One region of the Aquaspirillum sp. LM1 genome, then DNA from elsewhere that is predicted to be linked to it. Evidence: predicted binding sites of a transcription regulator. Region 1 holds the regulator's gene; the other holds the start of a gene.

Region 1 (14,749 bases):
ACGAGGCCATTCGCCGGGTTGGGGCCAATCAGGTGGCGCTGGTGTCCACCCTCGGGCCGGTGATTACCTTGTTTCTGGGCTGGCTGGTGCTGAGCGAGTCGATGTCACTGCTGCAGATTGTGGGGGCCGGCCTGGTGGTGGGCGGGGTGGCCAGTGTCAGCCTGCGCAAAAAATGACCCCAGCCGGCCAGTGTCGCGAATCCGGTGCAGGGCGAGGGCTTTTGCAGTGCAGCAAAATCGGCGCGGCGCAATCGGATTAACCCTGCCGCAACTAGGGGCAAATAATATTGCGCTGCAACAATGATTTGTCAGGCTTTATGCCCGCCACAGGGCAAATGCATGAACATTTGACCGCCCCGGCATTAGCGTGTAGGGTTCCGCCTACCAAGCAGTTGCTTGGTAGGAGAATTCTGCCCCGTGCCGAGCCGCCAAGATCATTAATATGAGCCGCCACGGGGTTGCCTTTGTGCTGGAGGAGAGAACCCATGGCCGAAACCTATCAGGCGTTTCATCGCCGTTCCATTGAGCAGCCGGAAGCCTTCTGGGCCGAACAGGCTGAACTGATCGACTGGCACAAGCCGTATGAGCAAGTGCTGCGCTTTGACAATCCGCCGTTTCGCGACTGGTTTGTCAATGGCGAAACCAATCTGTGCCACAACGCGGTGGACCGCCATCTGCAAGACCGCGCCGAGCAGAACGCGCTGATCTACATTTCCACCGAAACCGGTGCCGAGCAAACCTATTCGTTTGCCGATCTGCACCGCGAAGTCAACCGCTTTGCCGCCAGCCTGCAGGAACTGGGCGTGGGCAAGGGCGACCGCGTGCTGATTTACATGCCGATGATCCCGGAAGCGATTTTTGCCATGCTGGCCACCGTGCGCCTGGGGGCGATTCACTCGGTGGTGTTTGGCGGCTTTGCTGCGCACAGCCTGGCCACCCGGGTGGACGACGCCCAGCCCAAGGTGATGGTCACCGCCGATGGCGGCATGCGCGGCGGCAAGGTGATTCCGTACAAGCATCTGGTGGACGACGCGCTGGCACAATCGGAATTTCCGCCGGCCAGCGTGCTGATTGTCAACCGTGGCCTTGATCCGGACATGGCCGTGGTGGCCGGGCGTGATGTGGACTATGCCACCCTGCGCGAGCGCCATCTGGACGCCAATGTGCCGTGTGAGTGGGTGGAATCCAATCACCCCAGCTACATCCTGTACACCTCCGGCACCACCGGCAAGCCCAAGGGCGTGCAGCGCGACACCGGCGGCTACGCCGTGGCGCTGGCCGCGTCGATGAAGCATATCTACTGCGGCAACCCTGGCGAGGCGTATTTCTCCACCTCCGACATCGGCTGGGTGGTGGGCCACTCGTATATTGTCTACGGTCCGCTGATTGGCGGCATGGCCACCGTGGTATATGAAGGCCTGCCCATCCGCCCCGATCCGGGCATCTGGTGGCAGATTGTCGAAAAGTACAAGGTATCGGTGATGTTCAGCGCGCCGACCGCCGTGCGCGTGCTGAAAAAGCAGGATCCGGCCTGGCTGAAAAAGTACGATATTTCTTCGCTGCGCTATCTGTTCCTGGCTGGCGAGCCGCTGGATGAACCCACCGCCCACTGGATTTCCGATGCACTGGGCGTGCCCATCATCGACAACTACTGGCAAACCGAAACCGGCTGGCCGATGCTGACCGCCATGCCGGGTGTGGAAAACACCCCGGTGAAGTTTGGCAGCCCGTCGTTCCCGGCCTATGGCTACAACCTCAAGCTGCTGGACGAAGCCACCGGCGAAGAAGTCGCCACGGGCGAAAAAGGCGTGGTGGCAGTGATTCCACCGCTGCCGCCAGGCTGTCTGTCCACCGTGTGGAAACAGGACGAGCGCTTCGTCAACACCTACTTCAATGGCTTCAAGGGCAAACAGGTGTACTCGTCGTTTGACTGGGGCATGAAGGACGCAGACGGTTACTATTTCATCCTGGGCCGCACCGACGACGTGATCAACGTGGCCGGCCACCGTCTGGGTACCCGCGAAATCGAGGAAGCGGTGAATGTGCATGCCTCCATCGCCGAATGCGCGGTGGTGGGCGTGGCCGACCAGCTCAAGGGCCAGGTGCCGATGGCGTTTGCCGTGGTCAAGGACCCGTCACAGCTGGCCACCAGCGAACAGCGCGACTCGCTGGCGCGCGAAGTGATTGCCACAGTGAGCAAGGAGCTGGGGGCCATTGCCAACCCGTCGCAGGTGCATTTTGTCACCCAGCTGCCAAAAACCCGCTCGGGCAAGGTGCTGCGCCGCTCGATTCAGGCGATTGCCGAAGGCCGCGATCCGGGCGATCTGACCACGCTGGACGATCCGTCCGGGCTGGAGCAGGTCAAGCAGGCCATCAATCCGGACTGAGCGTGCCACGCGCCACGTCGGTACGGCGTGGTGCATCCCGCTATTCAGAGGGGCGCTGGCCGGATGGCCAGATGACAACGGAGAAACCCGCCTGGGTTTCTCCGTTTTTTATTGTCAAAGCATTCAGTCGCTGTGCTGCTGGATAAAGCGCTGAATCTGCACCACGCAATCCTCCAGATTATCCGGGCGCTCGTGGTCGCCGGGCAGGCAGCATAACGCCACGCCAGCATGACTGGCGGCGGCGTGCAGGCGGTGGGCGTCGCTGACCGGGACGGTGCTGTCGTTCAGACCATGAATCAGCAGCACCGGGCAGCGCAGGTGTGGCAGGTGCGCCAGCGGGGCGATGGCATCAAAGCGGTGGCCGATGATCTGCTGAATCTGCGCCAGCAGCCAGTGGCCCAGCGGCCAGTAGGGAATATGCCTGGCCGTCAGCCAGCGCCGCATCAGTTCGCCGGGATGGGCAAACGCCGACAGGCTGATGACGCCGGCCACGCCCGGACGGCGGCGGGCCACCCACAGGCAGGCGGCAGCGCCCACCGAATGGCCGAGCAGCCAGCGCGGGGCGGCATTGGCCCCCTGCTGACCCGCCAGCCAGTCCAGCGCGGCGTCGAGGTCTTCGGCAAAGCGTGGTAGCGCGCTGTAGCTGTCGTCGTCGCTATGGCCGTGGCAGCGGGCATCGTAGGCCAGAATGCCGTAGCCGGTGGCGTGCAGTGGGGCAATCAGCGGCAGCATCAGCGCGGCGCTGCTGCCCCAGCCATGCGCCACAATCAGGATGGGTGTGGTGGGGGTGGAGGGCGGGCTGTACCAGCCGGCCAGCTGACGCGCACCCACCGTGGCAATCCGGCACGGTTGCAACACGCGCTGCACGGCGGGCAGGGCGTAGGGCCGCTGCACCCGCTCCGGGGTCAGGCTGCGGCGCAGGCGGCTTAGCAGCCAGGCTTTGCCGGCCCGCCCGGCAGCCAGCAGCGCCGCCAGGCCAAGCAGCGGCCAGAACCAGTGCGGCATCAGGGGGTCAAATCACGCGGGAATAGCGCGCCTGAGCCTGTTTTTCGCGCAGATGGCGGTCAAACACCATGGCGATGGTGCGGATCAGAAAACGCCCCCTGGGGGTGACGGTAATCCATTCCTTGTCGATGGTGAGCATGCCGTGGCGTTCGTATTCGGCCAGTTGTTCCAGTTCCGGGGCAAAGTAGCCGGCAAAGTCGATGGCGTGAACTTCTTCAACGGCTTCTTTGGACAGGGCAAACTGGCACATCAGCCGCTGGATGATGTTGCGGCGCAAAATATCGTCTTCGGTCAGCACCATGCCGCGCAGGGTGGGCAGCAGGTTGGCATCCAGCGCGCCGTAGTATTCGTCCAGCGTGCGCACGTTCTGGCTGTAGGTGGGGCCAAGCTTGCCGATGGCGGAAACGCCGATGCCAAGCAGGTCGTGGTCGGCGTGGGTGGAGTAACCCTGGAAATTCCGTTGCAGCCGGCCTTGCTTAAGTGCCACCGACAGGTCATCATCCGGTTTGGCAAAGTGGTCCATGCCAATGAACACATAACCGGCATCGGTCAGCCGGGTGACCACGGCCTGCAAAATGTCCAGCTTGACTTCGGCGCTGGGTAGTTCGGCCTCGTTGATGCGTCGTTGCGGCATGAACATATGCGGCAGGTGGGCGTAGTTGTAGATGGCCAGCCGGTCGGGGTCCATGGCCAGCACCCGTTCGACGGTGCGCATCACGCTGTCGACGGTTTGCAGCGGCAGGCCATAGATCAGGTCGATGCTGACCGATTTAAAGCCGGCAGCGCGGGCGGTGTCGATCACCAGCCGGGTTTCTGCCTCGCTCTGGATGCGGTTGACTGCCGCCTGCACGGCGGGGTCGAAATCCTGCACGCCCACCGACATGCGGTTGAAGCCCAGGCTGGCCAGCAGGCGCACGGTGTCGGCGCTGACCTTGCGCGGGTCGATTTCGATGGAGAACTCGCCGCCGGTCTGCAAATGAAAGTGCTGACGAATCGCCGCCATCAGCCGGGTAAGCTGGGCGTCGTTCAAAAAAGTGGGCGTGCCGCCACCAAAATGCAACTGCGCCACCTCGCGCACGCCGTCACCTAACGCTTCTGCGTGCAAAGTCAGCTCTTTTTCGAGATAATCGAGGTAGATGTCTGCTTTTGAGCGGTCTTTGGTGATGACCTTGTTACAGGCGCAGTAGTAACACACGGTATTACAGAAAGGCAGATGCACATACAGGGACAACGGCCAGGCGCTTGCGCCAATTTGCCTCTGTTGTAGCCAATGCCGATAATCACGCTCGGTAAAACCGGTATGAAACCTGTCTGCCGTCGGGTACGACGTGTAGCGCGGGCCATAGCCGTCGAGTTTTTCAATCAAGGCGCGGTCAAACTCACAACGAGTCGGCGCCAGCATAGCAGTTGTTGCAGTCATCAGAAAATTCCTTGGGCAGGTTGCAAACTTTGCAACAAACCTGTTAAGTATGGTTTGACATGCATCAAGCTCAGGTCACCGTTCATGCGAAATACCATGGTTGAACATACCAATATCCCGATTCACACCCTTAAGGTGTCCTGCTCGAATTGCAGTTTGCGCGAGCTTTGCCTGCCCATCGGCCTGAGCCGCGAAGAAATGTCGCAGCTGGATGCGGTGATCCGCCAGTCGCGCCGGCTCAAGCGCGGCGAATACCTGTTCCGTGCAGGAGAAGGCTTTAAGTCGGTATTTGCCGTGCGTACCGGCTTTTTCAAAACCTGTGTGGGCAGCCATGATGGCCGCGAACAGGTGACTGGCTTTCACATGTCTGGCGAGCTGCTGGGCCTGGACGGCATCTCGGCCAACGCCCACGGCTGCGACAGCATTGCGCTGGAAGACAGTGAAGTGTGCGAGCTGCCGTTTTCGCGGATGGAAAGCCTTGGCCGTGACATTCCCAGTTTACAACATCATTTTTTCCGTTTGATGAGCCGCGAAATTGTCCGCGATCAGTCGGTGATGTTGTTATTGGGCAACATGAAGGCCGAAGAGCGGCTGGCGGCGTTCCTGCTCAACCTGTCGCTGCGTTTTTCCACCCGGGGCTTTGCCGCCAATGATTTCATCCTGCGCATGAGCCGGGAAGAAATCGGCTCCTTCCTCGGGCTGAAACTGGAAACCGTCAGCCGCACGCTGTCGCGCTTTCAGGCCAATGGCTGGATCACTGTCGAGCACAAGCATATCCAGCTGATTCAGCCGGCAGCGCTCAAGGCGCTGATTTCTGGCTGCTCGGGCAGCCAGCAAAGCCACGCCCATGCCATGTAGCCTGCTGCGCTGACGCCATCGCTGGCTGGACACACTCACCCCCGCCTGGCGCGGGGGTTTTGTTCGGCTCCATTTGCCTGTTTGTCCTATACAAAAATACGCCGAACGCGCACAATGGCCCGCTCAAGCCATCTTCAGGAGCATGCGCATGTTGGCCTTTCATACCGACATTGCCGTGATTGGCGCAGGTCTGGCCGGGGTGACCTGCGCCCGCCAGCTGGCCGCCGCCGGCTATCAGGTGCAGCTGTTTGACAAAAGCAAGGGCATGGGTGGGCGCATGGCCACCCGGCGTGGCGAGCAGTTTGCCATCGACCACGGCGCGCAATATTTTACCGCCCGCCACCCCGACTTTATCGCCGAAGTGGCGCGCTGGCTGGTAGATGGCCGCTGCGCCGCCTGGACCGGCCAGGTGGTGCAGTGGCGTGCAGAGGGCCAGACACCCGCCTATCCGGAACAGCGTTATGTGCCGCAACCAGGCATGAGCAGCCTGTGCCGCAGCCTGGCCGATGGTCTGGACGTTGCGCTGGGGCAGCGGCTGGTGGCATTGCAGCGCCAGGAACAAGGCTGGCAGCTCAGCTTTGCCGACGACCAGCCCGCCTGGCTGGCCCGCCAGGTGCTGCTGGCTGTCCCGCCCGCGCAGGCTGCGGCCCTGCTTGGCCCAGCCCCGGAACTGCAGGCGCTGGCTGCCAGCGTGGCGATGGAGCCATGCTGGGCGGCCATGCTGGAACTGCCAGACCGCCTGCCGCTGCCAATTGACGCCGCCTGGGTGGAGCACGGCCCGATTCGCTGGCTGGCGCGCAATACCAGCAAGCCAGGACGCACGGGCCGTGAAGGCTGGGTGATTCACGCCACCCCGGCCTGGTCGCAGCAGCAACTGGACACCCGCGCCGAGCAGGTGGCCGCATTGCTGCACGCTGCATTTGCTGACCTGGTGGATGTCGAAGTGGAGGTCAGCCGCCGCAGCGCCCACCGCTGGCTGTATGGGCAGGCGGCCAATCCGCTGACACTGGGACAGGTCTACGCAGCGGATATTGGCCTGGGGCTGTGCGGTGACTGGTGCCTGGGTACACGGATTGAAGACGCCTGGCTAAGCGGTCGGGCGCTGGCGATGGCGGTGCAGGCGGCAGGGTAGCACTGGCATCGCCACGCCCGGCCAGCCGGCTACACGCCGCTACGCCGGGGGCCCGCATGGGCAATGGTTCGCACGGCAAAAAATTGCCCCAGCAGATGCCGGGGCAAGAGACACAAGACGTCTGCCTGCGCGAATACCGCACTAAGCCGCTTCCAGGCTGTTTTTATGCGGAGTCAGCTGGCGACGGGCCGTATACAAATCCCAATCCGCCTGCAAATGCAGCCAGAAGCCGGCGTCCACGCCAAAACACGCGGCCAGCCGCAAGGCGGTGTCCGGGGTGATGGCGCGACGGCCATGGATCATTTCGTTCAGCCGACGGCGCGACATGCCCAGCGCCTGCGCCGCCGCCAGCTGGCTCAGGCCCAGCGGGGCCAGGATGCGGGTGGCGAGAAAGCGCCCCGGATGCAAGGGGGCGCGGTTGCCGCCAAACGCGGGCCAGCGGGCGAGGGAGGGCAGGGGCGCGTTCATCGTGCGTCCTCAGTCCTTGAACATGCGGAAACCGCTGACCATGGTGGAAATCATGCTCTGCTTGGACATGATGTCCTCGCGGATGGCGGCGTACACATGCACCATCACAAACAGCACAATTCCCCACATGGCCAGCCGGTGCCAGTTGTGCACGTCCAGGCTGCTGCCAAACGCGCCAATCACCCAGCCAAACATGCTGTGCGCCCAGCTGCCGGCACCGGTGCCTTCGCCGTACAGGGCAAAACCGGTCACGCACATGAACAGGGTAATCCACAAAAAGCTGGCCATGGCAATCTGGCCCACCGGGTTGTGGCCGATGTACTTTTTCGGATAGCGCTCCAGAAACAGATACCAGCGGATTTCAAAGAGAAATTCTTTCCACCACTGTTTGTCCCACACCGGCACCAGGATGATTTCCCGGGCGTGGTGGTTGCCCACCAGCGCCCAGTACAGCCGTCCGACCAACCCCACAGCCAGAATATAACCGGCGGTAAAGTGGGCAAAACGGATATAGCCCATCACATAGTTGAAGGTTGCCTCACCCGGCACGCTGGGCAGTGGCTTGCCAATCAGGTAGCCAGTGACCGACAGCACGATGATGCACAGCACGGTGACCCAGTGCCACAAGCGCAGCGGCGCTTCGTACACATACACCGAGGTGACCTTGCGCCGGCCCGCCTGCGCGGGTGCGTCGCCATCAAAACCATAGGTTTTCATTTGCCATCCTCCGGGTTAGCGCACAGCCACGCGCACCAGCTCTTCACCTTCCGGGCTCATGACATGCGTCGAGCAGGCCAGGCAGGGGTCGAAGCTGTGCAGGGTGCGCAGGATTTCCAGCGGCTCATCCGGCTTGGCCAGCTGGGTGTTCATCAGGCTGGCTTCGTAGGCACCAATCTGGCCCTTGTTGTCACGCGGGCCGGCGTTCCAGGTGGTGGGCACGATGCACTGGTAGCTGTCGATGCGGGTGTTATCGATTTTCAGCCAATGGCCCAGCGCGCCGCGCGGCGCTTCGGTAAAGCCCACGCCCTTCACCTGCTTGGGCCAGGTGGACGGCTCCCATTTTTCGATATTGGCGGTGGCAGTGTCGCCTGCCTTCAGGTTGGCAATCAGCTCGTCGTAGTTGCGGCGCATTTCGTGCGCGGCCCACACGCTTTCCAGACCCCGGGCGGCGGTGCGACCCAGGGTGGAGAACAAGGCTTCCACCGGCGCATCCAGCTTTTTCAGCAGCGCGTCCACCGGCTCCTTGAATTCCGGCTTGTTCTGCATATAGCCAATCACGTAGCGGGCCAGCGGGCCCACTTCCATGGCGTGGCCCTTCCAGCGCGGCGACTTGATCCACGAATACTTGGCCGATTCGTCCAGCTGTTCGATCTTGGTCTTGGTGCCCTTGTGGCCCTTGCCCAGCTCGAATTTTGGCTCGGTGCGGCCATCCCACGGGTGCAGGCCCTTGCTGTCGTCGCCGTAGCTGTACCAGGAGTGAGTGACGAACTCCTGAATTTCTTCCGGCGCGGTGAGATCCACCGGGTGCACTTCGGTGAGCTTGCCATTGATGATGGCACCACGCGGCAGCAACAGGCTTTTTTCGCTGTAATCGTTGGCAATGCTGGGGAAGTCGCCGTAGGACAGCAGGCTCTGGCTGGCCAGGCCGCCGCCGATCTTGGACCAATCCTTGTAAAAACCGGCAATGGCAATCAGATCAGGTACATACACCTGTTCGCAGAAGGCAATCGAGCGGTCGATGATGTCCTTGACCAGGTTCAGCCGCTCCATATTCACCGCGCCCACCGCCCCCACGCCATCCAGATTGATGGCACACGGCATGCCGCCCACCAGCCAGTTCGGATGGGGGTTCTTGCCGCCAAAAATGGCGTGAATCTTGACGATTTCCTTCTGGAAATCCAGCGCTTCCAGATAGTGCGCCACCGCCATCAGGTTGGCTTCCGGTGGCAGCTTGTAGGCCGGATGGCCCCAGTAGCCATTGCGGAACGGGCCAAGCTGGCCGGATTCGACAAACTTTTTCAGCCGCATTTGCAGGTCGTGAAAGTAACCGGGGCTGGAGTTCGGCCAGCTGGAAATGCTTTGCGCCAGTTCGCTGGTTTTTTTGGCGTCAGCCTTCAGCGCCGACACCACGTCCACCCAGTCCAGCGCGTGCAGGTGATAAAAGTGCACCAGATGGTCGTGCACATACAGCGTGGCCTGCATCAGGTTGCGGATCAGGTTGGCGTTTTTCGGAATGGCAATACCCAGGGCGTTTTCCACCGCACGTACCGAGGTCAGCGCGTGGGTACCGGTGCACACGCCGCAGATGCGCTGGACAAACGCCCAGGCGTCACGCGGGTCACGGCCCTTGAGAATCACTTCCAGGCCGCGCCACATGGTGCCGGTGGACACCGCATTGGTGATGATGTTCTGGCTGTTGAGGTTAACCTCGCAACGCATATGGCCTTCGATGCGGGTGACCGGGTCCACCACCACGCGGCGGCCGCTATTGTCCAGCGAGAACCCTTGTGTCGTGTAACTGCTCATTATTTATCCTCCGGCTGGGTGGTCTCGATCGGTTTCAGGTCCTGTTTTTTCAGCGCCGTGCTCTTGAGCGCGCTCACTGCCGCGTGCGCGGCAATGGCAGCCCCCACGCCGCCAGCGGCGGTCAGGCCGATGGTGTCGGCGTTGGCCTCAATGCCGAATTGCGGAATCCCGGTCACCCGGTCGTAGAACGAACCCTTGTCCCAGAAGCCATCTTCCGAGCAGCCCAGGCAGCCGTGGCCAGACTGCACCGGCCAGGACACGCCGTCATTCCAGCGAATGGTGGAACAGGCGTTATAGGTGGTCGGGCCCTTGCAGCCCACCTTGTACAGGCAATAGCCCTTGCGCGCGCCTTCGTCGTCCCACTGCTCGACAAACTGGCCGGCGTCGAAATGCGGGCGGCGATAGCATTTGTCGTGAATGCGCTGGCCGTAGAACATCTTGGGCCGGCCCTGGCGGTCCAGATCGGGCATGCGGTCAAACGTCACCATATAGGTGATCACCGCCGCCATGACTTCCGGAATCGGCGGGCAACCCGGCACCTTGATCACCGGCTTGTCCAGAATCACCTGGTGTACCGGCGTGGCGCGGGTGGGGTTGGGCTTGGCCGCCTGCACACAGCCCCAGGAGGCGCACGAACCCCAGGCAATCAACGCCTTGGCGTCTTTGGACAGGCGCTTGAGTTTTTCCACAAACGGCTCACCACCGGGAAAGCAGAACATGCCATCTTCATTCAGCGGCGGGTTGCCTTCCACCGCCAGAATGTAGTTGCCTTTGTACTTTTGCTGGATTTCTTCCAGGATGGCTTCCGCCTGATGACCAGCTGCCGCCATGATGGTGTCGTCGTAATCCAGCGAGATCATCGACAGAATCGCGTCCTTGGCCAGCGGGTGCGCCGAGCGGATGAACGATTCGGTGCAACAGGTGCACTCCAGCCCGTGCAGCCAGATCACTGGCACGCGTGGCTTGGTTTCCAGTGCGTGAGCAATTTTCGGCACAAATGCCGACCCCAGCCCGAGCGAGGTGGCCGTCAGGCTGCAAAATTTGAGGAAGCTGCGACGGGTGACCCCCTGACGCCGCATCACGTTGTAAAAAGTCTCCATCTCGTCTTATTGTCCTTATGTACGTGGCGGGAAAAGCTTCAGTGCATGCCAAGAAGACAACAAGATGCGTGCCAAGCTTCCCGACAATAAAACCGCTGACAAAACAGCAGCTTGATTAGGGGTGGCACGGTGTGGGTGGTAAGCAGCTTTGCAGCTGGGTAGACAGGGTGATAAGTTGGGTGAGCGCCGCCTATGTGGTGGTGCTACGCTGGCGCGCTGGGCATCGGCGCGCACCATCGGCTGAGTGGCCAGCAGCACCGCCGCCAATTACCTGCTGCCCCAGCGCCTGGGGTGCTGCGCCGCCAGCAACCGGATTGCCGGCTGAGCCTGCGCGTGGCCAACACCCGCGACTCGTGCCGCCGTGCTGGCCTGCACCGTGGATTTTGGCCTGGTAGAAGGCCCATACCAGCACCCCGAGCTGGAAGTCATCCCCTGGCTGGACGACTCCGAAGCCATCAAACGCGCCGCCGCCGCCGGCCTGGGCGTCAGCTGCCTGTCACGGCGCGTGGTGGCGGAACTGCTGGCCAGCGGCGCGCTGGTGGAACTGCGCGCCGACCTGCCGGTGCTGACGCGCACGCTATGGCGGATTCATCGGCGGGACCGCCCGTCGGGGGCGGGGTTGCTGGGGGTGTTGGGATCAGGGCCTCCGCACTCGGAATGCATAGCTAACAAGCGCCATGAGCTGAGGTTTGCACCGGCTGCGAACTTGTTGTCCACTATCAGGCTTTGCCCAATCCCAACATGAGCACTGCCGGAGTCAGCCTGATGCAAGCCCTTGAACATATTGACGATCCACGCAGCCCCAGTAACGGAACGCGTCATGACTTCCGTGAACTCCTGGTGGTGGCCATCTGCGCGATGCTGTCGGACAACGACACCTTCGAAGAAATGGTGGCGTGGGCACGTTACAAGCAGGACTGGCTGCGAGGTTTCCTCAAACTGGCGAATGGCATCCCCTCAGAAGACACCTTCATCCGCGTATTCCGCATGCTCGACCCCAGGCAGTTCGAGCAGGCATTCCGTGACTGGGCCGGCGACATTCTGCCGGCACTGAGTCACGAAACGCTGGCCATTGATGGCAAAACCTTACGCGGCTCTGGCAGCGGTGGCGAACGCGCCATCCATATGGTGAGTGCCTTTGCCACCCAGGCCGGACTGGTGCTCGGGCAGGAGAAAGTACACGACAAAAGCAATGAGATCACGGCGATCCCCATCCTGCTGGAAAGCCTATACCTCAAGGGCTTGCTGGTCAGCATCGATGCCATGGGTTGCCAGCGCGACATTGCGGCACAAATTCACCGACAGGAAGGTGATTACCTGCTGGCGGTCAAAGGTAACCAACCCTCGCTGCAAAAGGCGGTTGAGGCGGCGGTGATCGAACTGGGTGAAGCCGCCGTGCCGTGGCCGATGGTCGAGGACCGCCATGGCCGGAAAGTGGTACAGACGGCGCGGGTGATTCCGGCTGCAGGGCATATCGACACGACGGCCTGGCCAGCTTGCAAAAGTATTGGCGTGATCGATTCGTGGCGGAAGGAGGGCGACAAGCCAGCACAATGGGAGCGGCGTTATTACATCAGTTCGCGCGATCTGGATGGTGAAGCGCTGGGGCGTGCGGTACGCGCACACTGGGGCATCGAAAACCGGCTGCACTGGGTGCTGGATGTGGGATTTGGCGAGGATGCCAGTACGGTGCGCAAGGATTACGCGCCGCAGAACCTGTCGTTATTGAAAAAGATGGTGCTGAATTTGGTGCGACCGGTCCCGATGGGAAAAAACGGCAAGATGAGCTTGCGCATGAAGCGCAAGGCCACCGCATGGTCGGACGAAGAACGCGTCCGGGTACTTGGGCTCGAACCAATATGATGTCCGAGTGCGGAGGCCCTGGTGTTGGGATAACTGCTTCAAAAAATACAACACTCTTAAGGATGCGCTAATTTATTCAGGAACATCGTGTTTGCCAAAAACAGAGTCCAGCAAGATCAAAATCCTGGACTCCCTCCTTCGTACGAGTCACATTTTTCAGCGTATCTTTAATAGGGGCCATACAAGCTCTTGTCTTTTATGGCTACAGATAAATATTCTTCAGGGTGCATTTGAGGATTATGGTGCGAAAAATATTCATCTGCCTGAGTAACAATCGATCTAACTTTGTGCCAGCGAAGTGAGTCTTCTTGAATGTAAAAGTAAATTGGCTCTTCGAAGGGATTGTCAATCTGCTCTGGAGGGGTGTAGTCTTCTTTCTTTCCAATTGAACTGAACTCTGGAAATATAACAACATTAGTGCCAACCCCTGTTTGCACTGATGAAAAAGCAAGCCCATGAATTTGATCACAAAAACTTGCTCTCAGATATTCAAATACGGCTTGAGTTGCCAAATATCCAAGCTCATCCTCCCGGCGCTTGGGTTTTGACATTTCAGTAATAAGTGACGCAATAAATGCTTTAAAGTGTACCACTTCGCGGTATGTTTTATCCAGCAAGGATGGGGGTTGCGGTTGAATTAAATTCAGTCGATTTAAGTCAAGCAGGGCAATTTCTGAGCATGGAGTTAGCGCAACGCTGGCCACGGTATCGCCAGTGATGCTTCTCACTTCACTTAAACATGTTTCGCGTTCTAAAGCACAATATAATGTTGAAATGCCACTGGGAGTCATTCTCTGATTGCTTGCTTTATGGCTGGGAGGCTTGCCAAATTGACCAATCAAATCTTTTTCAAAGCTCTTTGCCTCTTGGTAAGAATATATAATTCGAGCCCTATACATAGGCTCACCTTCTGCAATTGATCTAAGCAGCTCAGGCTTTAATTTTCCACCTTCTGTCAAGAAACGAAAAACAGAATCCAGAAAATCTTTTGCGTGTGAATTAAAAAACCTATAGGAGTGTTTTATCTGCTTAACAAATTCACCCCATTTAATACTAAAAATATTTTCTCGCTCCATGCCGTCGTCTATACAAAAAATTCGAGTAGAGCCATCCTCATCCCAAATTAAGTCATTTGGGATGTGAGAATAAAAATCTTCCGCATAAGGTTCTTTCTCTAAGTCTGCCTTAATTTCTAATAAATCAGAAAATTGCATACATTGGTCATCCGCCCCGCCGCCCCAAAAATTAGACAATGTGGTTATTGAGAGATCTTCAAGTTCAATGGTGTTTGAGCGCACTGTGTCTATGATGTAATCAAATAATGCGGTTTTTTTAATTGCCAAATCAGATTTACCACAGTAACTACATACCCCAAATTCATTATTTTCTATAATCAAATTTTTAAGCGGGTTGTGTGTTGTGCAATTAATGCAAATCATAATGATATTTTCTGATTGGTTTGAAATACTTAAAAATGATGCAAGTTGCCGCACAATTTTGTCTATATTAGGTGGAAATGTACATCGTGCTCATATGGAAATCAAGAAAATTCAAGTTGATAGTTGCAACCCTCAGTATTGATTCGTAACACAAAAAAACCGCGCGGTCTCCCGCGCGGTTTCCCCTTCACCCGAACTCACTCCGGGTCGCCCTCTAAATTTTCACCACCACACCATCAACGCATCAGATGGTTACCCACCTCGCGCATACCTGCCGACAGCATGGCCAAATCCAGTGTGTCGTAGCTTTGCAGCTCGGTCAGCATCTGCTTGCACACTTCTAGCTGTTCGCCCTTGCCGGCCAGCCAGTGGGCGGCGTACTGCTGGTCGCCGCATACCGGGCAGGTCAGTGCGCTGGCGGTCAGTTCGCGGTGCAGGCGATACAGATCGTCGCGCAGTGCCGAGCGGGTGAGGGCTTGCCAGCGGTTGTCGCGCGGCAGGCGGGTGATGGCGTCGCGCAGCCAGTCCAGCTGCAGCACGCGGCCCAGCTCG
Region 2 (14,749 bases), 930 kb from region 1:
CTGCCGATCGCTTGGGCAAACTCAGTCTGAGCGCCGACGGGCTGGCGCAACGCGACCGGCTGGTGCTGGATGCGTGCGCGCAGCACGCCATGCCGGTGGCGTTATGTATGGGGGGCGGCTATGCCCAACCAATCAGCGCCAGTGTGGCGGTGCAGACGGAAACCGTGCGGGAAACCTGCCGCCGTTATGCGCATTCGAGGTGATTGGGATTTTTTTGCAAAAAAAAGCTGGAAATTTTTGCTTAAACCCCATATACCGTACTCAGTAGCTGCATTAAGTATTTCTACGTACAGGACCTGATGATGATATCTGCTCCGGCAGTGACCCTGAGCCAAGCCACGTTGGCAGGCGGATGTTTCTGGTGTCTGGAGGCGGTGTTTACCCGCTTGCGCGGCGTTCATGACGTGCGCTCGGGTTACATCGGCGGCCATACCCAGAATCCCACCTACCCGGATATTTGCCAGGGTGATACTGGCCATGCCGAGGCAGTGCAGATTGTCTTTGACGCAAACATCATTGATTTCAGTATGTTGCTTGAGGTGTTCTTTGCCACGCATGACCCTACCACCTTAAACCGGCAGGGTCATGACGTTGGCAGCCAATACCGCTCAGCCGTGTTTTACCACGATGCCCGGCAACGGGAAGCCGCCCATCAGGCCATTGCCAACCTGACTGAAAACGGTGTGTGGCCTGACCCGGTGGTGACGCAGGTGGTCGAGGCTGGGGTGTTTTACCCGGCAGAAATGACGCACTACCGCTACTTTGATCGCCATCCGCAGCAGCCTTACTGCATGGCGGTGGTTGGACCAAAAGTTGCAAAATTACAACAGTATTTTATCCACGCGATTCGCACGGAAGGATAACCGACACACAGAGCGACTGTGTTGTGGCGTCAGCTCTGCAGCCTTAGCGGCTGTCAGCGGGCGTCAAAATAAATTGCCAGTGGGGCTTCCCCAGGCAAGGCACATCGGGTATGATGGTAAGTTCTATGGCGGGTCTCCCCGCATTGCAAGGTGGTGAACCTGGTCAGGTCCGGAAGGAAGCAGCCACAGCCGCTTATTGCAAGTGCCGGGGGTCAGGCTCGCCACCTTCCCCTCTTGTATTCCCCGAAACGTGCGTATGCCTGAATACGACACGCTTTTGCGCGTTAACGAAACTTTTCGTCGCATTCCGTTGTCGTCATCTTCCCCGCTGGTTAAAATATTAAGTGGAAGTACGTAGTTGTGGAAACTTCCAGCTAAAAATACAGTCAAGCTCACTATGTGTTTGGAATTTTTCCAAATCTGACTTATAACCTGAGTACGGGGCGTACGCTACCAACGACGAGAGGAAATGTTATGAAACTGTTTGAAAAAATCCCGAACCCACGGGAAATCCGCCGCAAGCTGGGCCTGAACCAGCAAGAATTCTGGAGCAAGATCGGGGTAACCCAATCGGGTGGCTCCCGCTACGAATCGGGCCGCAACATGCCCAAGCCGGTTCGTGAACTGCTCCGTCTGGTGCATATCGAGCAGGTGGATCTGTCCAAGGTCAAGCGCGAAGATTTTGAAATCATCGAGTATCTCAAGGACACCCATCCGGATCTGTACAAGAGCCTGCGTAAAGCCGTCAAGGCCCAGGCCGACATGCAATCCGACGCTGTCACCTCGGCTTGAGCCGGCATGGTGCCGGAGAGGGTTTGCTCAGTTGACTGGCCGGAGCCCGCAGCCCGGCATGGCTATCCTGTCATGCCAGACTGTTACACACCGCCCAGCAATAGCAGGCCATCATCAGCACCCAACGCCTGACTTCAGCCCGCACACGTCACGCACTGCGCATATTCAGGGGCAAAACGGAGAGCAGCCAAGCTTGTTTTTCGTGCTGAGTATTGCCAGCGCATGATTGAATGCGCAATGGCCTGTGATTCGATGACATCTTCCTTGCCCGGTTGGCCCCGTGGCCAGGCAGATGATCCAGCGGACACAGGCCATTGTGCGTTTATCATGCCACCCAGACGATACCGTCTGCAGCAGGCTGCGCCATGCCACCCCTGCAAACCGGATGCTTGCCGCTCAAATCGACGGCATAGCAACTGTCTCAGTCACCGGACCGGTTTCATTCGAGCGCACCAGCATCACCGGCACCGAGGCTTTTTTCATGATGCCTTCAGCCACACTGCCCATCAGCAGATGCATCAGCCCGGAAAACCCGTGAGTGCCCATCACAATCAGTTCGGCATGCTCGGCCTCTGCTTCCTGCACCAGCACCTCGGCCATTTTGTCGCCCCAGCTTTCCAGCAGGGTGGCATTGCACGGCAGGCCGGCGGCTTCCACCAGCGACGACGAGGCATTCAACACCGCTTCCCCGGTGGCCTTGATATTGCTCTGTAGTTCAGACGCATCGAGAAACTCGGTGCCGCCCCAGCCAAACTGGGCCAAATCCACCACATGGGCCAGCAACAGGGTAGCCCCGGTGTGCTTGGCCAGACGCATGGCTTCTTCCAGTGCCCGACGCGACGTGCTGCTGTCGTCAACCGGGACAAAAATCCGTTGATACATGGCTCACTCCTTGAAAATGGCATGCTGCGCCCACAGAACAGGCCACGCCCGCCACAGCGGCCAGATTGTGCCAGACCCCTGTGCAGCATGGATGAAACCCTTTCATCGCATGCAAACGCCACAGAACAGGCTTTCAGTCTAGCAAAGCCAGCCCTTGGCCTGTTGATTTAACACAAGGCCACGCATACACTCGATCGTATTTTCCACCCTGACTGGAGTTAACCTTGGCCCGTGTCAAGCTGACCCTGCCGGACGCCTGCCATTTCCAGACCGAAGTGGCTGTGCGGATCGGCGACATCAATTATGGCGGCCACCTTGGCAATGATGCCGTGTTGTCGCTCGCCCATGAAGCGCGCCTGCAATACTTTAAATCGCTGGGCTACAGCGAAATCGACATTGAAGGCGTGGGCATTGTGCTGGCCGACGCCGTGGTGGTGTACCGCGCCGAGGCCTTTCATGGTGAACAACTGACCGTGCGCATCGCCCTGGGCGACTTCAATCCCTACGGCTTTGACATGTTCTACCAGCTGGACAATCAGGCTAGTGGAAAAGAAATTGCCCGCATCAAGACCGGTATTGTGTTTTTTGACTACCAAACCCGTAAAATTGCCCCTATTCCGTCGCGTTTTCTTGAGCGCGCCGGCTTGACCGAACTGGCTGTCCCAAAGGAATCTGCATGAAAAACTACGCCCCCAACAGCCCGCAGGCAATTGCCCGCATCCTGTGTATGTTCATGATGGGAGACGGGGTGATGGACCCGCGTGAACTGGACAGCTTTGAGCGTCTGAGCCTGTTTTCCCTGCTCAACCTGGAACGCAAGCAGTTCCTGACCATTTTTCACGACTACTGCAACGACATCAGCGATGAAGCCGAGCCCGATGGCAGCATCCACCTGATCGACCGCGCCCGCGCCGACCTGCTGCTGGACGAAGTGAGCGACCCGCAAAAACGCCTGCTCACCTGCGCCATCGCGCTTGACCTGTGCAAGGCCGACGACACCATCAGCGAGCCGGAAATGGCCCTGCTGCAATACATGATGGCCAAATGGCACATCACCCTGGATACCCTGGAAGAAGAATTCATTCGGCAATAATCCATGCACACCCTGTTTAGCGGCACCGAACACTATGTGGCCACCGATGACCTGATGATGGCGGTCAATGCGGCCATCACCCTGCAACGCCCGCTGCTGGTCAAGGGCGAGCCAGGCACCGGCAAAACCATGCTGGCCGAAGAAGTGGCCAGGGCGCTGGGACGAGAACTGATTGTCTGGCCAATCAAATCCACCAGCAAGGCCCAGCAGGGCCTGTACGAGTACGACGCCGTGTCCCGCCTGCGTGACGCCCAGCTGGGCGACAGCCGCAGCCGCGACGTGGGCGAGTACATCATCAAGGGCAAGCTGTGGGAAGCATTCGACGCCGACCAGGCACCGGTGCTGCTGATCGACGAAATCGACAAGGCCGACATCGAGTTTCCCAACGACCTGCTGCGCGAACTCGACCAGATGGAGTTTTACGTCTACGAAATCCGCCAGCAGGTGCGCGCACGCCAGCGGCCAATTATCCTGATTACCAGCAATAACGAAAAAGAACTGCCCGACGCCTTTTTGCGCCGCTGCTTTTTTCACTACATCCGCTTTCCCGACGCCGACACCCTGCGCCAGATCATCCAGGTACATTACCCCGACCTGCGCGAGCAACTGATTGCCGAAGCGCTGGAAGTGTTTCTGGCCGTGCGCGAATTGCCCGGCCTGAAGAAAAAACCCTCCACCTCGGAACTGCTCGACTGGCTGCGCCTGCTGGCCGACGAACGTTTGACCCCCAGCAGCGCCCCGCTGGCGGCCAGCCTGGCCGGCAGCAGCGCGCCGCCACACGCGGGTGCCCTGCTGAAAAACGAGCAGGACCAGCATCTGCTCGACCGCTTGATCGGGCTGATGAAAAACCGTCGTTAACACAACACCAAGCAACCCCGCTCAGCTTGCGCACACGGCCCTGGCGGCGATTTCACTGACCCTGAATCGCCGCCAGGGCCGTTGTCGTGGAGGGTGGTCAGCGCTCAATACTGCACCGTCACCTTGGCTGACACTGCCTCAGCCTGGCAAGCCAGTATCCAGCCCTCGGCCAGTTCGGCAGTACTCAGCGCACCATTTTCCCGCAGCCGTACCTGCCCGGAAGTCACCCGGCACTTGCATGCCCCACACGCCCCTGAGCGGCAGGCGCTGGGCGGCTGCAGACCATGCTGCTCCATGGCCGTCAGCAATACCTCTCCAGCTGCCACTGGCAACTGGTGGGTGTGGCCATCCAGCGTCACCTGCAGTGTGCTGGCTACGCCACCAGGGGTGGGAGTGCCAACCTGGGCAGGCTGAAACTGCTCCTGATAAATCCGGCTGGCCGGCATGCCAGCCGCCAGCAAGGCACGCGCCAGTTCAGCCATCAGCGCCTGTGGGCCGCACAGCATGGCATTGGCGTGCGTCCAGCCCTGCACCCGAGGCAGCAGCGCCAGGCGGTCCAGCCGGCCATCCTGTGTATCCAGATGCCAGTGTACCGACAGCCGCTGTGGGTAGTCGCGCTGCAACTGGGCAATTTCCCTGGCAAAAATCACCGCATCGGCCTGGCGATTGGCGTAAATCAGCCGGATGTTTGCCTGGCCGTCATGCAAGGCGGCGCGCAGAATCGAATACACCGGGGTGATGCCGCTGCCTGCGGCAATCAGCAGCAGATCATGTGCCAGCGACGGGGCCACAAACTGCCCTGCCGGTGCCCGCACGCGCAAGTGGTCTCCCGCTTGCAATTGGTCGTTCAACCAGTTTGACGCCTGGCCACCAGCCACCCGCTTGACGGTCAACTGCCAGTCCGCATCGTGCGGCGCGCTGGACAGCGAATAACAGCGCCACACTGGCGCTGACGCCAAGGGCACCGCCACGGTCAGAAACTGGCCAGGCAAAAATGTTGCTCCCTCTGCTTGTGCCGGTCGGCGCAAGCGGATATGGCAGACTTGGGCACGGGGGTCACGTTGTACTGCCAGCACCTGCAGCGACATCAGCATTGGCGCTGCCAGCGGTGCTCGCGCCGCTTGCGGGCCGGACGATGTCGCGCTGGCGGCCTGCGCTGGCGTGCTACCGCGTACCAGCGCCCACGCCTGACGGCGGTTAAACAGCAGCAACCAGGCCAGATGCCCGCCCACCAAAGCCAGTGCGGCATTGGCCAGTGCCTCGTGAACTTCATCGCTCTCGCTCAACCAGCGGCTGAGGGTATGCGCGCTGAATTCGCCTCCCGAATCTGCCTGTGCGGCAGGAATCAGCCTGGCCATGCCATCAGACAGCGCGGCACGGTTGTCCACCAGGGTCAGCCCCAGCCCCAGCGTGGCAGCAAAGCCCAGCAAGGCACTCAGGGTAACCATCCGCCCCAGCGCCCCTACTGGCTTGCGCCAGGCCGGCCCCGATGGCCACAGGCGTGGAAACCCCCTGGCCTTGAACAGCGCCAGCAGCAGGCGTAGCCCCAGTAACAGCAACAAGCCATAGCCCAGCCAGACATGCGCCAGCTCGGCATCTTCGCCGGTCAGATATGCGGCGGCAAACACCAGGGCCAGCACCCAGTGATAAAAACGAAAACGGGAAAACGGCTTCATGACAGATCAGCTCCTGCACAGTCAAGGTATCGCCATCAGCTTAAAGCGCTGAGCTTAACCGGGGATTAGCGGCGTCCACAAAGCACAAAATCCCTGAGTATCAAGAGGGTTAATCTACTGTTAAGTTTTCTCGACCAGGATAGCCAGACTGACTATGTACCAGGGAGTTTTCGATGAAGTGTTTCATTGTCATGGGATTACTGCTGTCGGCCAGCCTGGCCCAGGCCAACCCTGCCTTGCTGAAAGACTATGAACAGCAGGTGCGCCAAGCCAACCCAGCGTTTGCCGGGTTTGCTGCCGAACGTGGCAAGGCCTTGTATTTTCGTGAATCCAGTGCCAGCGGCAAGCCGATGCAGTGCGCCACCTGCCACAGCAGCGACCCGCGCCAGCCGGGTAAAACCCCCGCGTTTCGCCCGATTGAGCCGCTTGCCCCGGCAGTGACCCCCACCCGGTTTACCGACAGCAAGAAAGTGGAAAAATGGTTTCGCCGCAATTGTGATGATGTGCTGAAACGTGAATGCACCGCGCAGGAAAAAGGTGATTTCATCAGCTGGATCGTTACCGTGAAATAATCCCTGGCCCGCTGATTGCCCAACCTTTCACCCCGATTGATTCATGCATTCAAGAGCACACCATGACCTGGACACGCGCCCCGATATTCTTGCTGGCCATGACCCTGTGCAGCAGCCTGGCTTACGCCGATGATGATGACCACCACCATGGCTATGGCAAACGCCCGAAGCAGCTCAGCGTGGGCCAGGTGCCTGCTGTGTGGAAAACCGAATGTACCAGCTGCCATATGGCTTATCCACCCGGCCTGTTACCCGCTGCGGCCTGGCAGCAGCAGATGGACACGCTGAAAAACCATTACGGCAGCAATGCCACGCTGGATAAAAAAGACGAACAGGCGATTCGCACCTTTCTGGCGGCGGCATCGGCGGTAAACCGTTTGCCGCTGGAGCCATCGCGCAAGGCGGGCGAGCCGCCACGGATTACCACCACCGCCTGGTTTGTCCGCAAGCACGACGAGGTGCGCGCTGAGGTATGGCGGCGTCAGTCTGTTGGCAGTGCCGCCAACTGCCTGGCCTGCCACAGCGGCGCAGAAAAAGGGGATTTTGACGAGGACCGGGTCAAAATCCCGCGTTGAGCGGACTGGTCGAAGTCCGCACAAGCACAGAGGCCCCGACGCTCACCGCGTCGGGGCCTCTGTGCCGTGAGCCTGTCACCCGCCTAGCGGGTGGCATGGCTTATACCTTGAACGCAGGCAGTTTGGCTGCTACCGCCTGATTTTGCAGGCGCACATACTGCGGCAGGCCATTGGCAAACGGCGGGAAGGCTTCGCCCTGAATCAGCGGTGACAGGTAACGGCGGCAGGCGTCGGTGATATGGAAGCCATCGGCGCTGATAAACTCAGCCGGCATGAATTTTTCCACATTGGCCACGTCCTTCAGCTCAGCCACGCCGATATGCCAGGTATACGGGCTGTCGGCTTCGCGCACCACCGTCGGCATCACCGAATTGGCACCGTCAAGCGCCAGTTCCACCGCCTTCTGGCCCAGCGCATACGCCTGATCCACGTCCACTTGCGAGGCAATATGGCGGGCAGCGCGCTGCAGGTAGTCGGCCACTGCCCAGTGATATTTGTAGCCCAGTTTTTCCTTGACCAGATTGGCCACCACCGGTGCCACCCCGCCGAGCTGGGCATGGCCAAAGGCGTCTTTCAGCCCGGTTTCGGCCACAAAGCTGCCGTCCGGATTGCGGATGCCTTCCGACACGCCCACCACGCAGTAGCCGTATTCCTTGACGCAGGCGTCCACCTTGGCCAGGAAGGCGGTTTCGTCAAAACGCACTTCCGGGAACAACAGGATATGCGGCGGCTCGCCGGCCGCTTCGCTGGCCAGGCCACAGGCAGCGGTAATCCAGCCGGCGTGGCGGCCCATCACTTCGAGGATGAACACCTTGGTCGAGGTTTTGGCCATCGAGGCGACATCGTAGCCGGCTTCGCGGATCGAGGTGGCCACGTATTTGGCTACCGAGCCAAAGCCGGGGCAGCAATCGGTGATTGGCAAGTCGTTATCGACGGTTTTTGGCACATGGATGGCCTGGATCGGGTAGCCCAGGGTTTCCGACAGCTGCGACACTTTCAGGCAGGTGTCTGCCGAGTCGCCGCCGCCGTTGTAAAAGAAATAGCCAATATTGTGTGCCTTGAACACCTCAATCAACCGCTCGTATTCGGCCTTGTGGCTTTCCAGGCTTTTCAGCTTGTAGCGGCACGAGCCAAACGCACCGCCAGGGGTGTGTTTGAGCGCGGCGATATCGGCGTCGGATTCCAGGCTGGTGTCGATCAGGTCTTCGGTCAGCGCGCCAATAATGCCATTGCGGCCCGCATACACCGTGCCGATTTTGTCAGCATGGCGACGGGCGGTTTCAATTACCCCGGCTGCCGAGGCATTGATGACGGCGGTGACGCCACCGGATTGAGCGTAGAAAGCATTTTTCAAGGTCATGACAGAGCAGGCCCACAGGCAGTTCACAATCCGGCGATTGTAGCAAAAAGCCCCGCCGGGCAGGAGCCAGACGGGGCTTTTTGTGCCAGGCAGCACGCACTAAGGCGCACCGCGCAGACGAGAGGCGCGGAATCAGGCACCCAGTGCGCGGAACACCGCGTCGCGGATGCCATCCACCGAACCCACGCCCGGCACCTTGACATACTTCGGCGCAGTGGCGTCGCCGCTGGCGGCCATCTTGGAGTAATACCCTACCAGCACTTCGGTTTGTTCGTGGTACACGGCCAGACGCTTGAGCACGGTTTCTTCGCTGTCGTCATCGCGCTGGATCAGCGCTTCGCCGGTTTCGTCGTCCACGCCTTCCACCTTGGGCGGATTGAACTTGATGTGGTAGGTGCGGCCCGACCCCACATGCACGCGGCGGCCCGACATGCGTTCAACAATTTCGCTGTCCGGCACGTCGATTTCCACCACGTAGTCGATGGTCACGCCAGCGGCCTGCATGGCGTCAGCCTGCGGCAGGGTGCGCGGAAAACCGTCAAACAAAAAGCCGTTGGCGCAGTCCGGCTGGGCAATGCGGTCCTTGACCAGGCCGATGATGATTTCATCCGACACCAGACCACCGGCATCCATGATCTTTTTGGCTTCCAGGCCCAGCGGGGTGCCGGCCTTGACGGCGGCGCGCAGCATGTCGCCAGTGGAAATTTGCGGAATGCCGAATTTATCTTTGATGAAATTGGCCTGGGTGCCCTTGCCGGCGCCCGGTGCGCCCAACAGAATCAGTTTCATTGAGTGAGACTCCACTTGTAGGATTGGCGGTCGTTATGATTATGAGTGAAACAGGGCGCGCACGCGGGCGAGGTCTTCTGGGGTGTCCACCCCGCCTGGCGGCGCCTGGTCAACCACGCCAACCGCGATGGCGTGGCCGTGCCACAGTACGCGCAATTGTTCCAGCGCTTCGATGGCTTCCAGCGCAGACGGTGCCAGTTCACGGTAGTGACGCAGAAAGCCGGCGCGGTAAGCATACATCCCGATATGGCGCAGAACGGGTAGATCTGGCGGCAGCGCGTCGGTGCGGTGGGCAAACGCGTCGCGGGCGTAGGGAATCGGAGCCCGACTAAAGTAAAGCGCATGACCGTGGCGGTCAAGCACCACTTTGACGATATTTGGATTAAACATGTCTGCCGCATCATGGATGGGATGCGCCAGCGTGGCCATCGGCGCTTCGCCAGCGGCCATCAGCGCGGCCAGCTGGTCGATCAGCGCCGGGTCGATCAGCGGCTCGTCGCCTTGCACATTCACCACGATGTCATCGTCGGCCAGCGCCAGCAGGTCGGCCATTTCTGCCAGCCGGTCGGTGCCGGACGGATGGTCGGCGCGGGTCAGCCGGGCGGTCACGTCATGTTCGGCGCAGGCGTGCAGGATACGCGCGTGGTCGGTGGCCACCACCACCTCGCGCGCGCCGCTTTTGGCCGCCTGCTGCGCCACGCGCACCACCATCGGCAGGCCGGCAATGTCGGCCAGGGGTTTGTCGGGCAGGCGGGTAGAGTGCAGCCGGGCCGGAATCACCACCCGAAAATCAGCCACCGCGCACCTCTTCGCTGGCCGGCAGTTCACGGGCGTCGCTTTCCAGCATCACCGGAATGCCATCGCGAATCGGGTAAGCCAGGCGGTCGGCCTTGCAGATCAGTTCCTGCGCGGGCTTGTCAAACACCAGCGGGCCTTTGCAGACCGGGCAGACCAGAATTTCAAGCAGCTTGCTGTCCATGGAGCAGTTCTTTCAGCGTGGAAACCAGCCAGTCGGCCAGTTCGGGGTCGAGCTGGGCGGTGACTGGCAAAACCCAGAGTTTACCATTATCGAGCGCTCGCCATTTAACCGCGTCCTTGCTGGTGATTACAATCGCATCGGCGTCGTCGGGCAGGTCGGCGGCGGTAAAGGCATGGTGATCGGCAAATGCCAGGCAGCGCGCTGGCGTCAGCCCTTGCTGGCGCAGGGTGGCAAAAAAGCGTTGCGGATGGCCGATGCCGGCCAGCGCCACCAGCCGTTGTCCGGCAAATGCGGCAGCCTGGGCGGTCTGCTCAGGCTGGGCCAGCCGGTACAGCGCACCGGGCTGCAAATGCATATGAAAACAGCGCGGATGCACCGGCAACCCGGCTGGCCTTGTCTCGCCATTGATCACAATCGCGTCCACCTGCGCCAGCCGGCTGACCGGCTCGCGCAGCGGCCCGGCAGGCAGCAGCCGGCCCGTGCCAAAACCACGCCCGCCATCCACCACCGCCAGCTCGATGTCGCGCGCCAGTGCGTAGTGTTGCAGGCCATCGTCGGCCAGAATGACATTGACCTCGGGGTGGGCGGCCAGCAGCGCGCGCCCAGCCTCGCTGCGCCGGCGGCCAATCGCCACGGCAAAGCCGGCCTGGGCGTAGAGCAGCGGCTCATCGCCCACCAGGGCCGGGCTGTCTTCGGCTCCGACTGACTGCGCCTGCCGCGCTGTGCCGCCATAACCCCGGCTGATCACGCCGGGGTGTAGCCCGGCAGCGTGCAGTTTAGCCAGCAGCGCCAGCGTCAATGGGGTTTTCCCCGCACCGCCAACATGGATATTGCCGACCACCACCACTGGCACCGGCAGCTGCTCACGGCGCAGCAGGCCGCAGGCAAATGCGGCGCGACGCAGAGCCGCCAGCGCGGCAAACAGCCAGGATAGCGGAATGGTCCAGAGTGCCAGCCATGGGTCGCGCCGGCCATGCCAGAAGGCTTGCAGACGCTCAGAGAAGGTGTTGGGAGTATCGGACATAGTGTGAGATGGCAGCGCGGCAGATGCCTGGGTGCAGCGTGAGCGGAGCAGAAAAAACCGCCTGGCAAGGCATCTGTGTGCGATTTACCCAGCAGGCTAGGCGCATGAGGGACGCGCTGATTTATTCAGAAAAACCGTTTTTGCCAAAAACAAAACCCAGTAAAATCAACACCCTGGATTCCCGCCTTCGCGGGAATGACGATTTTTTCAGCGTATCCTGAGATAAAGCAACCAGGCTGGGCTGGCCGCTTTATCCCGACGGCTTACTGCGCTGCCGGTGCCTGGGTGGCGAAGGTCAGCTTGCTCAGGCTGGACTGGCGGGCGGCTTCCATCACCGACACCACCGCCTGATGCGGCGCCTTGCCATCGGCCTGAATCACCACCACCGGGTCGGCCTGGCTGCCAGCAGCGGCTTTCAGCGCGTCGGCCAGCGCCGGGCTGGCCACAGCCTGATCGTTTACCCGGTATTCACCGGCTGGATTGACCGCCACGCGGATTTCCAGGGGTTTTTCCAGTGGGGCATCGGCGCTGGCGGTGGGCAGGTTGATCTTGAGTTCGGCAAAGCGATTGTAGGTAGTGGTGACCATCAAAAAGATCAGGATCACCAGCAGCAGGTCAATCAGCGGGATGAAGTTGATTTCCGGCTCTTCGCGCTTGCGGCCTCGGCTGAAGTTCATGCCGATCTCCTTAACGGTCGCGGTCGCCGTGGACCACGTCCACCAGATGAATGGCCTGCTGTTCCATGCCCACCAGCAGCGCATCCACCTTGGCGCGGAAATGGCGATAAAAGATCATGCTGGGAATCGCCACCACCAGGCCAAAGGCGGTGTTGTACAGCGCCACGGAAATACCGTGCGCCAGCTGCTGCGGGTTGGTACCGGTCGGAGTGGTGGCACCAAACAGTTCGATCATGCCAATCACCGTGCCCAGCAGGCCCAGCAGCGGGGCCATGGCGGCAATGGTGCCCAACGTGGTCAGAAAGCGTTCCAGCTCATGGGCGACGGCGCGACCAGTTTCTTCAATCGCTTCTTTCATCACTTCACGGCTGGCGTGGTGGTTTTTCAGCCCGGCGGCCAGAATGCGCGCCAGCGGCGCGCCATTGGCCAACTGTTCGGCCAGGCTGCGCGATTCGCCGGCCTGCAGCCGGGTGAGCACGTCTTCCAGCAAACCGGCAGGGGCAACCAGGCTTTGCCGCAGACTGTAAAAGCGCTCGAAGATGATGGCCAGCGACAGCACCGATGCCAGAATGATGGTCCAGATTGGCCAGCCGGCCGCTTCGATGATCGACAACACGCAAGACCCCTTTGAAGTGCGTAGACAGTACAATCTTCTTACTCTACGCTAAGGTTTTGCTTGCGGCAACCCAGTTGACGCAATTGCCCGACCGAACACAGGGCTGATAGGCCCATGTGCAGATAAACAAATGGTTTTTCAGGGTTTTTTCCAGCCATCCACATAATCTGTGGATAACCATGTGGACAAACCTTGGGCGAACGGCTAAACCCCGCGTCTGGCAAGGCTTTTTTCTGGATTGCCCATTTGCTGGGCAGTTGGAACAATTGCTTTAAAAACAAATACTTGATAAATACACCCCCGGTTCATGACAAACCCCTCTTGACAGATTGATTACAAGGAAAAGGGGTGTGGATGACTTGACAAAGCGCAAGGATGCCCAATGCAGGCTGTTTTTCCCGAACTGGTCAGCGTGACCGAACTCAATCGCCTGGCCCGTGGCCTGCTGGAACGTGGCTTGCCCCCCCTATGGGTCAGCGGTGAAATTTCCAACCTCACCCTGGCTGCCAGCGGCCACGCGTATTTTTCACTGAAAGACAAGGGCGGGCAGATTCGCGCGGTGATGTTCCGGGGCCGGCTGGCCGGCCTGCCGTTCCGGCTGCGTGAAGGCTTGCAGGTGGAAGCTTTTGGCCAGGTGTCCTTATATGAGGCGCGGGGCGACTACCAGATTCAGCTGGACATGCTGCGCGAAGCCGGGCTGGGCCGCCTGTTCGAGGCATTCGAGCGACTCAAGCAAAAGCTGGGGGCCGAAGGACTGTTTGACCCGGCACGCAAGCGGGCGCTGCCGGCATTTCCGCGCCGGATCGGCATTATCTCTTCCGCCAGCGGTGCCGCCCTGCGCGACGTGGTCAGCACCCTGCGCCGGCGCATGCCCAGCATTCCGGTGCAGCTCTACCCCACCCTGGTGCAGGGTGAGGCGGCCCCCCGGCAGATTGTGGCTGCGCTGGAGCAGGCCGCGCTGCGCGCCGAAGTGGACGTGCTGATTGTCTGTCGCGGTGGCGGCAGCATTGAAGATTTATGGGCATTCAACGACGAAGCGGTGGCGCGTGCGCTGGCCGCCTGCCCGATTCCCACCGTCAGCGGCGTTGGCCATGAAACCGATTTCACCATTGCCGATTTTGTCGCCGACCTGCGTGCGCCCACCCCAACCGGCGCAGCCGAACGGGTGTGCCCCGACCGGCAGGCGCTGGCTGCCGAACTGGAACAACGCCACACCCGGCTGGCGCGCGCCATGCAGCGCAGCCTGCACACCCGCATGCAACGGCTGGACGGCCTGGCGGGCCGGCTGATTCACCCTGGCGAGCGGCTGCGTCAGCAAGCGCAATTGCTGCAGCGCGACCAGCAGCGCCTGAGCCTGCAGATGCAGCGCAGCCTGGAGCGCGCACGCTGGCAGCTGACGCGCTTGAGCGAACGCCACGCCCGCCTGCGCCCACAACCGGCCCGACACCAGGCGATGCTGGCGCATCTGGCCGACCGTCTACACCTGGCCATGCAACGACAGCTGGGCCAGCAGCGCCAGCAACAGCAGCATCTGGCCGAACGCCTGGCGGCGCTCAACCCGAATGCCGTGCTGAAACGTGGCTACGCCATGGTAGAAAACCGCAAGGGCCAGCCGGTGCGCAGCCCGGCCCAGCTCAAACAGGGCGAGCGGATCATCTTGCGCCTGGCCGAGGGACATACCGAGGCGGAAGTGCGCCATCCGGATGGCGGGCAGGGCAGTTTCGGGTTTTAAGCGGGAACTCGGGCGATACCCATAACGCATCGGGTGGCATCACCCTGGGCGCGTGCCGGCCAGGCTACACCCGGAAATGCTGCACTTCCTGGCGCAGGGTCAGCGCCATTTGGGTCATCTGCCCGGCGGACACCGCCGCATGCTGGGCGGCCGCCTGGTTGGCATCGGCCATTTCCACCACCTGATGGGTGTGCAGGCCAATCAGCTGGGCGCTGTCGTTTTGCGCGTCCAGCCGCTGCTTGATGGTATCCATCATCCCGG

What was found. Region 1 encodes FNR, which switches genes on or off when oxygen is low (the NO sensors DNR and NnrR bind a similar motif). Its sites were predicted from a motif close to TTGATNNNNATCAA; they were not measured.
Region 2: a site for FNR is predicted at 2,700-2,713, ahead of BXU06_RS10010 (universal stress protein). Genes of this name have one in related genera too.

The regions. Positions count from the first base shown of each region.
Region 1 is NZ_CP019509.1:1,386,188-1,400,936, reverse strand. Features, by position in the region: gene BXU06_RS06025 (DMT family transporter) at 1-176, shown strand, start outside; gene BXU06_RS06020 (propionate--CoA ligase) at 485-2,386, shown strand; gene BXU06_RS06015 (alpha/beta hydrolase) at 2,510-3,391, opposite strand; gene hemN (oxygen-independent coproporphyrinogen III oxidase) at 3,399-4,811, opposite strand; gene fnr (fumarate/nitrate reduction transcriptional regulator Fnr) at 4,908-5,669, shown strand; gene BXU06_RS06000 (NAD(P)/FAD-dependent oxidoreductase) at 5,818-6,801, shown strand; gene BXU06_RS05995 (HigA family addiction module antitoxin) at 6,943-7,269, opposite strand; gene cybH (Ni/Fe-hydrogenase, b-type cytochrome subunit) at 7,279-7,986, opposite strand; gene BXU06_RS05985 (nickel-dependent hydrogenase large subunit) at 8,002-9,795, opposite strand; gene BXU06_RS05980 (hydrogenase small subunit) at 9,795-10,895, opposite strand; gene BXU06_RS18085 (LysR substrate-binding domain-containing protein) at 11,257-11,640, shown strand; gene BXU06_RS05970 (ISAs1 family transposase) at 11,661-12,758, shown strand; gene BXU06_RS05965 (RES family NAD+ phosphorylase) at 12,926-14,251, opposite strand; gene BXU06_RS05960 (NAD-glutamate dehydrogenase) at 14,434-14,749, opposite strand, start outside.
Region 2 is NZ_CP019509.1:2,319,541-2,334,289, reverse strand. Features, by position in the region: gene BXU06_RS10030 (histone deacetylase) at 1-203, shown strand, start outside; gene msrA (peptide-methionine (S)-S-oxide reductase MsrA) at 300-863, shown strand; RNA gene ffs (signal recognition particle sRNA small type) at 991-1,089, shown strand; gene BXU06_RS10015 (DNA-binding transcriptional regulator) at 1,338-1,655, shown strand; gene BXU06_RS10010 (universal stress protein) at 2,052-2,537, opposite strand; gene BXU06_RS10005 (thioesterase family protein) at 2,762-3,217, shown strand; gene BXU06_RS10000 (hypothetical protein) at 3,214-3,630, shown strand; gene BXU06_RS09995 (MoxR family ATPase) at 3,634-4,488, shown strand; gene BXU06_RS09990 (ferredoxin--NADP reductase) at 4,593-6,164, opposite strand; gene BXU06_RS09985 (DUF1924 domain-containing protein) at 6,356-6,736, shown strand; gene BXU06_RS09980 (diheme cytochrome c) at 6,799-7,311, shown strand; gene BXU06_RS09975 (6-phosphofructokinase) at 7,412-8,671, opposite strand; gene adk (adenylate kinase) at 8,804-9,460, opposite strand; gene kdsB (3-deoxy-manno-octulosonate cytidylyltransferase) at 9,500-10,258, opposite strand; gene BXU06_RS09960 (Trm112 family protein) at 10,251-10,439, opposite strand; gene lpxK (tetraacyldisaccharide 4'-kinase) at 10,420-11,463, opposite strand; gene BXU06_RS09950 (biopolymer transporter ExbD) at 11,727-12,140, opposite strand; gene BXU06_RS09945 (MotA/TolQ/ExbB proton channel family protein) at 12,151-12,756, opposite strand; gene xseA (exodeoxyribonuclease VII large subunit) at 13,139-14,488, shown strand; gene BXU06_RS09935 (methyl-accepting chemotaxis protein) at 14,553-14,749, opposite strand, start outside.